DNA from 2 places in the Lysinibacillus sp. NPDC047702 genome. Region 1 is predicted to be linked to the other one. Evidence: predicted binding sites of a transcription regulator. Region 1 holds the regulator's gene; the other holds the start of a gene.
The links. Region 1 encodes LexA, which represses DNA repair genes until DNA is damaged. Its sites were predicted from a motif close to CGAACATATGTTCG; they were not measured.
Positions count from the first base shown of each region.

Region 2: a site for LexA is predicted at 1,115-1,128, ahead of uvrB (excinuclease ABC subunit UvrB). Genes of this name have one in related genera too.

Region 1 is NZ_JBNNMG010000057.1:18,706-24,268, forward strand. Features, by position in the region: gene ACQKIM_RS21240 (hypothetical protein) at 1-101, shown strand, start outside; gene ACQKIM_RS21245 (prepilin peptidase) at 159-911, shown strand; gene ACQKIM_RS21250 (gamma-glutamyl-gamma-aminobutyrate hydrolase family protein) at 943-1,665, shown strand; gene ACQKIM_RS21255 (DUF4303 domain-containing protein) at 1,775-2,272, opposite strand; gene lexA (transcriptional repressor LexA) at 2,391-3,008, opposite strand; gene yneA (cell division suppressor protein YneA) at 3,173-3,487, shown strand; gene ACQKIM_RS21270 (YneB family resolvase-like protein) at 3,484-4,149, shown strand; gene ACQKIM_RS21275 (GNAT family N-acetyltransferase) at 4,374-4,886, opposite strand; gene ACQKIM_RS21280 (DUF896 domain-containing protein) at 5,077-5,310, shown strand.
Region 2 is NZ_JBNNMG010000003.1:107,394-112,956, reverse strand. Features, by position in the region: gene ACQKIM_RS02725 (competence protein ComK) at 1-236, opposite strand, end outside; gene ACQKIM_RS02720 (IDEAL domain-containing protein) at 464-706, shown strand; gene uvrB (excinuclease ABC subunit UvrB) at 1,202-3,181, shown strand; gene uvrA (excinuclease ABC subunit UvrA) at 3,189-5,563, shown strand, end outside.

The sequences.
Region 1 (5,563 bases):
TGACCATCCCTGGTGAGCAAGAAAAGCTAGATAAAGAGGCGGATAATACTATTAAGGCTACTGTACAGATTACGACGTTCTATTACGAGGGACAAGAATAAAGATAGGCGCGCATACTTTATATGTATGGGCGCCTCTTAGTTTAGGAGGACATAAAAATGGAAATGGCTTATACCGTGACAGTATTTATTTTTGGGCTTGTTTTTGGCTCTTTTTTTAATGTGGTCGGCTTACGTGTACCAGTAAAGGAGTCCATTGTGCGACCACCATCACATTGCACAAATTGTCAGAGACAGTTAACAGCCCTTGATTTAGTACCTGTGTTGTCCTATGTATGGCTAGGAGGCAAATGCCGTAGCTGCGGACAAAAAATTTCTTGGATTTATCCTTTCATGGAGCTTATGACTGGGGTTTTATTTGCATTTGCCTATTGGAAGCTAGGCTTTACTGTAGAATTTTTTGTAGCCATTTTATTAATTTCATTACTTGTTATTATTGTTGTATCGGATTTTGCCTATATGCTTATTCCTGATAAAGTACTGCTTTTCTTTCTACCATTGCTCTTTATAGGACGTGTGCTTTCACCGTTATCACCATGGTGGGACAGTGCGCTGGGTGCAGTTGTTGGCTTTGGCATATTATATAGTATTGCTGTGCTGTCCAAAGGCGGTATGGGTGGAGGAGATATTAAATTATTCTTTTTACTTGGGCTTGTATTGGGCACATTAAATGCACTCTTAACGCTATTTATAGCCGCTGTAATCGGGATGATTGTAGGCATTATAGTGCTAAGAATACGGCAGCAGGGCAGAAAGACCCCGATACCATTTGGTCCATCCATTGCTGCTGCGGCTATAGTTGTCTATTTTTATGGAGATGCCTTAATGAATTGGTATCTTGGGCTATGGTAAGGAATAACTTACAATCTTGGAGGGGATAACAGTGAAGCCAGTTATTGGCATAACGGCCTTTGTGGAGGATGATTTGTCAGCAAGATTAAATGCTGCCTATAGCAACAGTGTTATTGAAGCAGGGGGCATTCCGTTAATTATTCCACTTGGTATAGAGGAGGATGTTGCACAAACTTTGTCGTTGACAGATGGATTATTGCTATCAGGAGGCTGTGATGTTCATCCATTTCTTTTTGATGCAGAGCCAGCACCTAAATTAGGGAGGGTACACCCTGAAAGAGATTCCGTAGAGCTTGCTTTAATCGAGGCAGCTTTTATTCGAAAGATGCCGATTTTTGGTATTTGTCGTGGTATTCAAATATTAAATGTGGCTCTTGGAGGCAATGTCTATCAGGATATGGAGAGCGAATATCATAGTAAAAAATTATTGAAGCATATGCAGCAGGCGGCTCGGGGCGTTGCTACTCACTATGTTACAGTTACACCTGATACATTATTAAACAGAATCACCGAAAAAGAGAAAATAGCAGTAAATTCCTTTCATCATCAAGCAGTTAATGTATTAGCTGAGAAATTAAAGGTTGCTGCCAAATCCAGTGATGGAATTGTAGAAGCGATCGTACACGAGGATCACCCATTTTGTCTGGCGGTACAGTGGCATCCAGAGGAGCAGGCGATGGCAGGAGATGAAGCATCAAAAAAAATATTTACTGCTTTTATAAAGGCAAGCCTGAAATTCAAATTAGAGGCATAGTGCTTGCAAGGAATCCATATTAAAGTGGATTCTTTTTTTGGTAAACCTCCAAAACAAAAGGAAGATGGCGAAAAATCTCCTTCGACATCTTCTTGCTTTATAGGGATATTTAATGTCCCCAATTACGCACAAAAGCAGGAAGCAGGGGATGAGCAGGATTACAACGCTTTGCTGACGATAGCTCCAGCATTTCCTCTTCATTATCATCAGTCACCGAAATAAAAACAAAGATGCTTTCGTCAATAATGCCCTCCTGCTTCAATTCATACATCGTATCACTCATTGCTTGATGAAGCATTTCTTTATGTTCAACAAATTTTTCGTCTTTGATATGCAATATAATATCTAATAATTCACGACTTACCTTTTCGAGCATATTCGTTTCATCGTAATGTAAATATTCATCCTTTAAAAAGCGATAATCTTCGGGATCGTCCTCATAGTTTTGACCAATTTCAATAAGTGATTTTTCAGTTCCCATTGTTAAATAAAGGCTGCCGCAATCACCATCTGTCACTAGAACAGCCGCATAAATTTGTTCATCGTTTAAGGAGCTATACATTGTCGTATAAGCCTCTTGCACAGCTTGCTTGATTTTTTGTTTCAAATAGACGCACTCCCTATGTAAATTGTATTTTGTTCTATGTCTAAAATTAAGAAAAAGAGGTATATGCTCATCGGGGAACATATCATCCTCTTAAAATCATCCATTAATTTTATATTTTTTATTGTACACGACGATAAAGGCCTACAACTTGCCCTAAAATAGAAACTTGATCGACAATAATTGGCTCCATTGTGGAGTTTTCAGGCTGTAAACGGAAATGATTTTTTTCCTTAAAGAAACGCTTAACCGTTGCTTCATCCTCTTCTGTCATAGCCACGACAATATCCCCGTTATCTGCTGTTGATTTTTGCTTTACAATGACTAAATCTCCATCTAAAATGCCAGCTTCAATCATGGATTCACCCATAATTTCTAGCATAAATAATTGATCCTCGCTTGTCCCATATGTATCTGGCAGCGGGAAATACTCTTCGATATTTTCAATAGCTGTAATTGGAGAACCTGCTGTAACCTTCCCTACAAGTGGGACGTGAATAACATTTTGCTTTTGAATAGAATCTTCTGGCTCTAAAATTTCAATGGCACGTGGCTTCGTTGGGTCACGGCGGATAAAGCCCTTTTGCTCTAAACGAGCTAAATGTCCATGAACCGTTGAGCTTGAAGCAAGTCCAACTGCTTCGCCAATTTCACGTACAGATGGCGGATACCCCTTTGCACGTACTTCTTCTTTGATAAAGGCTAAAATGTCCTCTTGTCTTTTCGAAACTTTTTTCATGATTGCTCACCTCTTTTTTCTTTTATTTCTACTTATTAGATAGTATAGCAGAATGCGAACACTTATGCAAACATAGGTTCGAAAAGTGTTTGACAAAAACATTCGTTCGCACTATTATAAGAACATACATTCCGAACAAACATTCTTGAAATGAGGTCATAACGATGAATTGGTTAAAGAAAAATCCGCATATCTCCATTTTATTAGGGGCTTGCCTACTATTTGCAGGATACCTTTACATAACAGATCCTGGTGAGGTGACTTACAAGGAAATACAAGTGGAACATGGTGATAACCTATGGTCGTTAGCAGAGCAATACCGTGGTAAAATGAGTAAGGAAGACTGGATTAACCTTGTAAAGGCAGAAAATGAATTACCAAATGTTCAAATTGTTGCTGGTAAATCATTAGTCATTCCAGTGGTGGGAAACCAAGCCAATCCCATAAACTCTATTGAAATAGCGAGAAATGAACCATGATAAATAAACAACAATCAGCCGTCATCTATTGCCGCGTGAGTACAGAAAAAGAGACACAAAGTTCCTCGCTGGAGCGCCAGCAGGAAGAATTAACGCATTATGCCAAGGTGCAGGGCTACAATATAAAGGGCATTTATTTAGATCAGCATAGTGGCTATGATGTGGAGCGAGATGGCTTACTTGAAATGCTTGATTTTATTAAAGAAGAGGAAATTAATGCGCTATTTGTCCAGGATGAAACACGCTTAGGACGTGGTAATGCCAGAATGGCGGTGCTGCATTTATTACAAAAAACAGAAACAGATGTTTTCTCCATGCGAGATGCAGGCCCTGTACAATTAAATGAAATGGATACGATGCTGCTCGAAATATTAGCGATAGTAGAGGAATACCAGCGCAGAATCCATAATGCTAAAATACGACGTGGTATGCGTCGAGCTGTTGAAAAGGGCTATAGACCTGAAAACAATTTATCGAATCGTGGAAATCCAAATGGGCAGGAGCGTAAGGAAGTACCGATTGAGGAAATTATTAAGCTTCGAAACAAAGGCTTTACGTTTGAGGAGATTGCCATGACACTTCGAGGCTTAGGCTTTGATGTTAGTAAGGCAACAGTACATCGAAGATATCGGGAGCATCAGGAAAAGTTGAAAGGTGATTAAAGTAATGTCAGTGGGAGTTTTGTTATCCCACTGGCACTGATGAAAGAGGAGAGTAAGATTAATACAAGCTTTCAATCACTATATTTTTGAGCAGTTTAAATTGATGTTATTGATTTATTATGTCGTAAAACATAATGGATTAAAATGTCTCCAACTCTACTATATTTATTTGCAAATTGTTAGAAGTGTACTTTCCCTTTGCTCGATTGTAACAGCAATATTTGCTATACCCACTCCTCACCTAAAACAGCATAATAGTATTCATCCCACCATTCATCACCATTCGGGATACATTTTTTAAAATAACCTTCACGTCTCATGCCGATTTTCTCCATTACCCGATAGGAGGCAATATTTTCAGGCTGACACGTTGCAATGATCCGATGCAGGTTCATTTCCTTGAATCCATAGTGCAGTACAGCTTTTGCTGCCTCCGAAGCATAGCCTTTGTTGTAGTAATTCGGATGAAAAACCCAACCAATTTCAAATGTATGGTCGCCAAAATATTGATGAAAAGCAATATGACCAATTATCAAATTCTCTTCTATTAAAACAACTGGAAAGTATTTTGCCTGTTCACCACTATTGTCTGAGACAAAATTCTTAGCCATATCCTCGTTAAAAACACCCTCTGGTATATACTTCATAACCTGACTATCTGACGTATATTCATAGACTGCCTGCCAATCGTCCTCCTTAAATTTTCGTATGCATAATCTATTTGTTTCTATCTTCAACGTCTTTTCCTCCATGTATGTAAATTTTAAAGGCTCTACTATAGTTATACACATCTAACTCCTGAAAGTCATGTTATTAGTGGTATTTTTTACTAAAGTAAAAGGGTTGGTATAACTGCATTTTAAGGGAATACATGCTATACTTTGCATACCAAATACATTTAGATATGTACTGGAAAGGTGTGTAATTATGTTATCAAAGGAAAAAATTAAGCGAATCAATGAACTTTCTGCCAAAGCAAAGAATGGGACATTAACGGAGGCGGAAGCGAAGGAGCAGACAGCACTTCGTAAAGAGTATTTAGATACATTTAGAGCAACTATGCGTGATACCATCGAACATGTAAAAGTGGTAGATGCAGAAGGCAATGATGTAACACCAGAGAAGGTTAAACAAGCGAAAAAAAATAAATTTCTAAATTAATGTGACACATTTAGAATAATTACGTCTCAGCGTAATTGCGTCCGAATTTTGAATTGTGTTAGCACAATTCACTCCTTTCAAAATCCGTGACATCCGCTGGAGGCATTATCTTTATTCAGTTGACCTTATATGGTTTATGGCTGTGAAAATATTATAGTTATTACTTTATAATGAGGTTGGATTTTCTACTGAATAAAGATAAAGTATGTTACAAAAGGTAAATAGTATAACAAAAGCATTGTTTTCTGTGACA
Region 2 (5,563 bases), on a different contig from region 1:
ACGATTGGTAGTTTATGCTGATTGCCAAAAAAGCGTTTAGCGGAATATTTCGCAGCTTCATAGGTTGTTCCAAGTGAGATACAAGTTTTTCGTAGTACGTGCATAGGTTTACGAGTAACGATTAGCTCATTATGTTTGTCAATAACCCGTGTGAAGATTTTTGACCCATGTTGGACAGGTTCAAGTAAATAGGTGTTGAAAGACATTAAATATCCATTGACATAGTTTGTTTGCATAAATGGAGTTCCTCCTTTTTTCTATTGATAGCTGTAGTGTAGAGGATAAAATAAATTATTGACAATATAGATTAATCGTGAAACCTATTGATAAATGAAGAAAACGTGTAGAGAGTTTACTTTAAATGAACAGAGATTAGTGGCTAATCCAAGTTATTTTCAGTTCTTAAGCATTGCTTTTTAATTTCAATTTTCATATAATTTAGAAAAGGATCGAGGTGAGATCGTTGGATAAATATTATTCGTATACAGATTTTCTAAAAGCCGTTGGTCAGTCAAAGAAAGTTGATGAGGCAGAGAAATTATTGAACGAGATTTATTTAGATTTATTTTTAAATCAAATCCAGCGTATGCATCGTGAAGAGCAGCTCATGGTTCTGGTAGATAGAGCACTCGATGAAAAAGATGAAAAGGCATTTCATCTATACGCACATGAACTAACAGTATTACGCCAAGCAGCAAGTGAATAATATGACGAGCCCGCTCTCCCGAAAATTGGAGGGCGGGATTTTTTTGTGTACAAATTAGTAAAAGAATTAACTGGTAAAGTTGCTCGGAAAAAGGGGGGGATTTGCTCGATTAGTGACGGGAATCGCTCAATAAGAGTGGAATCTCCTTAATTGATGGGAGTCACTCAAAAAGAGTAGAGTGAGAAGAGTTGCTCAAAAGCGTAAATACTACTCAACAACGGGGAGGAACCACTAAGAAACATGTTCTCTGCTCAATATTTAAGAAAACTAGGCATTAAAAGGAATCCGTTCAGCTGAAGAGCTTGAAAACTGGATGAAGCGGCTATTATAGGAGTAGAAAGGTGCTCCACAATATACTTGAATGATAAATAATTATACTGTCATATTAGCGAAAGAGAAAACAATTTACAAACATTCGTTCGTTAAATGTTCGAAATTTTAGTGCTGCTATGCTAAAATAAATGTACAAATTGGAAGGAAAGGACGGGGGCGTGTGTGCAAGCATTTGATTTACAAGCGCCATATCAGCCTAATGGGGATCAACCACAGGCAATTGCAGAATTAGTGGAGGGTGTACGTGCAGGTAAACGTCATCAAACATTACTTGGTGCAACAGGAACAGGAAAAACGTTTACCATCTCTAACGTTATCCAGCAGATCAAAAAACCAACACTGATTATGGCACACAATAAAACACTAGCTGGTCAATTGTATAGTGAATTTAAAGAGTTTTTCCCGAATAATGCTGTGGAATACTTTGTCAGCTACTATGATTACTTTCAGCCAGAGGCCTATGTACCACAGACAGATACTTATATTGAAAAAGATTCAAGCATAAATGATGAAATCGATAAATTACGTCACTCTGCCACATCTGCATTATTTGAGCGTGATGATGTTATTATTATTGCTTCTGTATCCTGTATTTATGGTTTAGGTTCTCCAGAGGAATATCGTGAAATGGTTGTATCAATTCGTACAGGAATGGAAATTGAACGTAATCAGCTGCTACGAAAACTGGTAGATGTTCAGTATGAGCGCAATGATGTCAGCTTTACTCGCGGAACGTTCCGAGTACGTGGGGATGTGGTGGAAATATTCCCAGCATCCCGAGATGAACATTGTATTCGCATAGAGTTTTTCGGAGATGAAATAGACCGCATTCGAGAAGTAGATGCGTTAACAGGTGAGATTTTATCAGATCGAGATCATGTCGCTATTTTCCCAGCATCCCACTTCGTTACACGAGAAGAAAAAATGCGAAAAGCCATTGAAAATATTGAAAAAGAGTTGGAGGAACGACTTGCTCTTTTACGTGCTGAGGATAAATTATTAGAGGCTCAGCGTTTAGAGCAACGCACTCGCTATGATTTAGAAATGATGCGTGAGATGGGCTTTTGCTCAGGGATTGAAAACTATTCGCGTCATTTAACATTACGTGAAGCGGGAGCGACTCCTTATACTTTGCTTGATTATTTCCCTGATGACTTTTTACTGGTAGTTGATGAAAGTCACGTTTCACTGCCGCAAGTTCGAGGAATGTTCAATGGTGACCAGGCACGTAAAGGTGTACTAGTCGATCATGGTTTCCGTTTACCGTCAGCTCTTGATAACCGCCCTTTACGTTTTGAAGAATATGAGAAACATATACATCAGGCTATTTATGTATCGGCAACACCTGGTCCATATGAGCTTGAGCATACGCCGGAAATGGTGCAGCAAATTATTCGTCCAACTGGGCTGCTTGATCCACAAATTGACGTACGTCCTATTGAAGGGCAAATTGATGATTTAATCGATGAGATTCAGGGGCGTATTGCTCGTGATGAACGAGTGCTCGTTACAACGTTGACGAAAAAAATGTCAGAGGATTTATCAGCTTATTTGAAAGAAATGGGCTTAAAGGTGGAATATCTGCATTCTGAGATTAAAACACTCGAACGTATTGAAATTATTCGTGAGCTTCGTAAAGGGACTTATGATGTGTTAATTGGCATTAACCTTTTGAGAGAGGGGCTAGATATTCCTGAGGTGTCACTTGTGGCAATTCTAGATGCTGACAAGGAAGGGTTTTTACGCTCGGAACGCTCATTAATTCAAACTATTGGACGTGCTGCACGTAATGCCAATGGTCATGTCATTATGTATGCAGACAATAGAACGGATTCCATGAAAAAGGCCATTGAGGAAACGAAACGTCGTCGTTTATTACAAATGGCGTATAACGAAGAACATGGTATTACACCAAAAACGATTGTTAAGAAAATCCCTGATGTGATACGTGCGTCACAGGTTGCTGAGGAAGAGGAATCCTATGTAACAAAGGCAACAAAAGGCAAAAAGCTGACAAAGGTGGAGAAGGAGCAATTATTAGCTTCACTAGAAGTAGAAATGAAGGAAGCGGCAAAAGCACTGGATTTCGAGCGTGCTGCTGAGCTTCGCGATACAATATTTGAATTGAAGGCAGAAGGGTGAATGACTTGTGAAAAATACTGAAATCGTCGTGCAAGGCGCACGAGCACATAATTTAAAAAATATTAATGTGACAATTCCACGAGATCAATTAGTTGTATTAACAGGTTTATCAGGCTCAGGGAAATCGTCATTAGCATTTGATACGATTTATGCTGAGGGGCAACGTCGTTATGTAGAGTCTCTTTCTGCCTATGCTCGTCAATTTCTCGGTCAAATGGACAAACCAGATGTTGATGCGATAGAGGGCTTATCCCCTGCTATTTCGATTGATCAAAAAACAACGAGCCGTAACCCGCGTTCAACAGTGGGTACGGTAACAGAAATCTATGATTATTTACGTTTACTGTATGCACGTATTGGCAAGCCTATTTGTCCAAATCATGGCATTGAAATTACTTCCCAAACGATTGAGCAAATGGTCGATCGCTTATTAACGTATCCAGAACGAACAAAGATGCAGCTTCTCGCGCCAATGGTATCTGGACGTAAAGGGACACATGTAAAGCTATTGGAAGATTTAAAAAAGCAAGGCTTTGTGCGTGTCCGTATTGATGGCGAATTACGAGATTTAGATGATGCCATTGAACTTGATAAAAACAAGAAGCACTCCATTGAAGTCGTAGTCGATCGTGTTGTGATGAAGGAAGGTATTGCAGCTCGTCTTAGTGATTCCTTAGAAACAGCGTTACGCTTAGCAGATGGACGTGTTCTTGTCGATGTCATGGAGCATGAGGAGCTATTATTTAGTGAGCATCATGCCTGCCCATTATGTGGATTTTCTATTGGGGAGCTAGAGCCACGCATGTTTTCATTTAATAGTCCTTTTGGTGCCTGTCCAAGCTGTGATGGACTAGGTTCAACACAAGAAGTCGATTTAGATTTAGTAGTACCAGATTGGGATCGTACATTATTAGGAAATGCTATAGCTCCGTGGGAACCAACAAGCTCCCAATATTATCCACAGCTACTAAAGGCAGTATGTGATCACTATGAAATACCGATGGATGTTCCTGTAAAGGATATTCCAAAAGAAAAAATGGATAAAATTTTATACGGTTCTGGTAAAGATAAAATTCATTTTCATTATGAAAATGAGTTTGGTAATGTCAGAGATCAAATGATTGAATTCGAGGGCGTTGTACGCAATGTGGAACGTCGCTTTAAAGAGACAACGTCTGATTATGTCCGTGAGCAGATGGAGAAATATATGGCTCAGCAAGCTTGTCCTTCTTGTAAAGGCTATCGCTTAAAACCAGAAACATTAGCTGTGAAAATTGCTGATCAGCATATTGGAGAAGTGACGCAGTATTCCATTCAGGAGGCAAATGCATTTTTCAAAGAGCTGGATTTATCAGAAAAGGATATGAAAATTGCTCGACTTGTCTTACGTGAAATTGGAGAACGTCTCGGCTTTCTTGTAAACGTCGGTTTAGATTATTTAACATTAAGCCGAGCGGCAGGTACACTTTCAGGAGGAGAAGCTCAACGTATTCGCCTTGCAACGCAAATCGGCTCGCGCTTAACAGGTGTTCTCTATATTTTAGATGAACCATCCATCGGCTTGCATCAACGAGACAATGATCGTCTTATTAATACATTGCAAAATATGCGTGATATTGGTAACACGCTTATTGTAGTCGAACATGATGAGGACACAATGCTAGCAGCAGACTACCTTATTGATGTTGGGCCTGGTGCGGGAGTTCATGGAGGTCAAATTGTGGCGGCAGGAACGCCACAGGAAGTCATGGGTAATGAGAAATCTTTGACAGGGCAATACTTAAGTGGCAAAAAGTTCATTCCTTTGCCAATTGAGCGACGTCAGCCAAATGGTCGTAAACTATCCATTAAAGGTGCCAAGGAAAATAATCTACGTAATGTGAAAATCGATATACCTCTTGGTCTATTTGTAGCAGTGACAGGGGTTTCAGGCTCAGGAAAATCTACGCTAATAAACGAAATTTTATATAAATCATTGGCCCAAAAGCTAAATCGATCAAAGGTTAAGCCTGGAGAGCATAAAGAAGTGACAGGGATGGAGGAGCTTGAAAAAGTTATTGATATTGACCAATCTCCAATCGGTCGTACACCTCGTTCTAACCCTGCAACTTATACAGGAGTTTTTGATGATATTCGTGATGTTTTTGCTACAACAAATGAGGCAAAGGTACGTGGTTATAAAAAAGGACGTTTTAGCTTTAATGTTAAAGGTGGCCGCTGTGAGGCATGTCGCGGTGACGGGATTATTAAAATAGAAATGCATTTCCTACCAGATGTTTACGTACCTTGTGAGATCTGTCACGGTAAACGCTACAATCGTGAAACATTGGAAGTGAAGTATAAAGATAAAAGTATTGCAGATATTTTAGATATGACCATTGA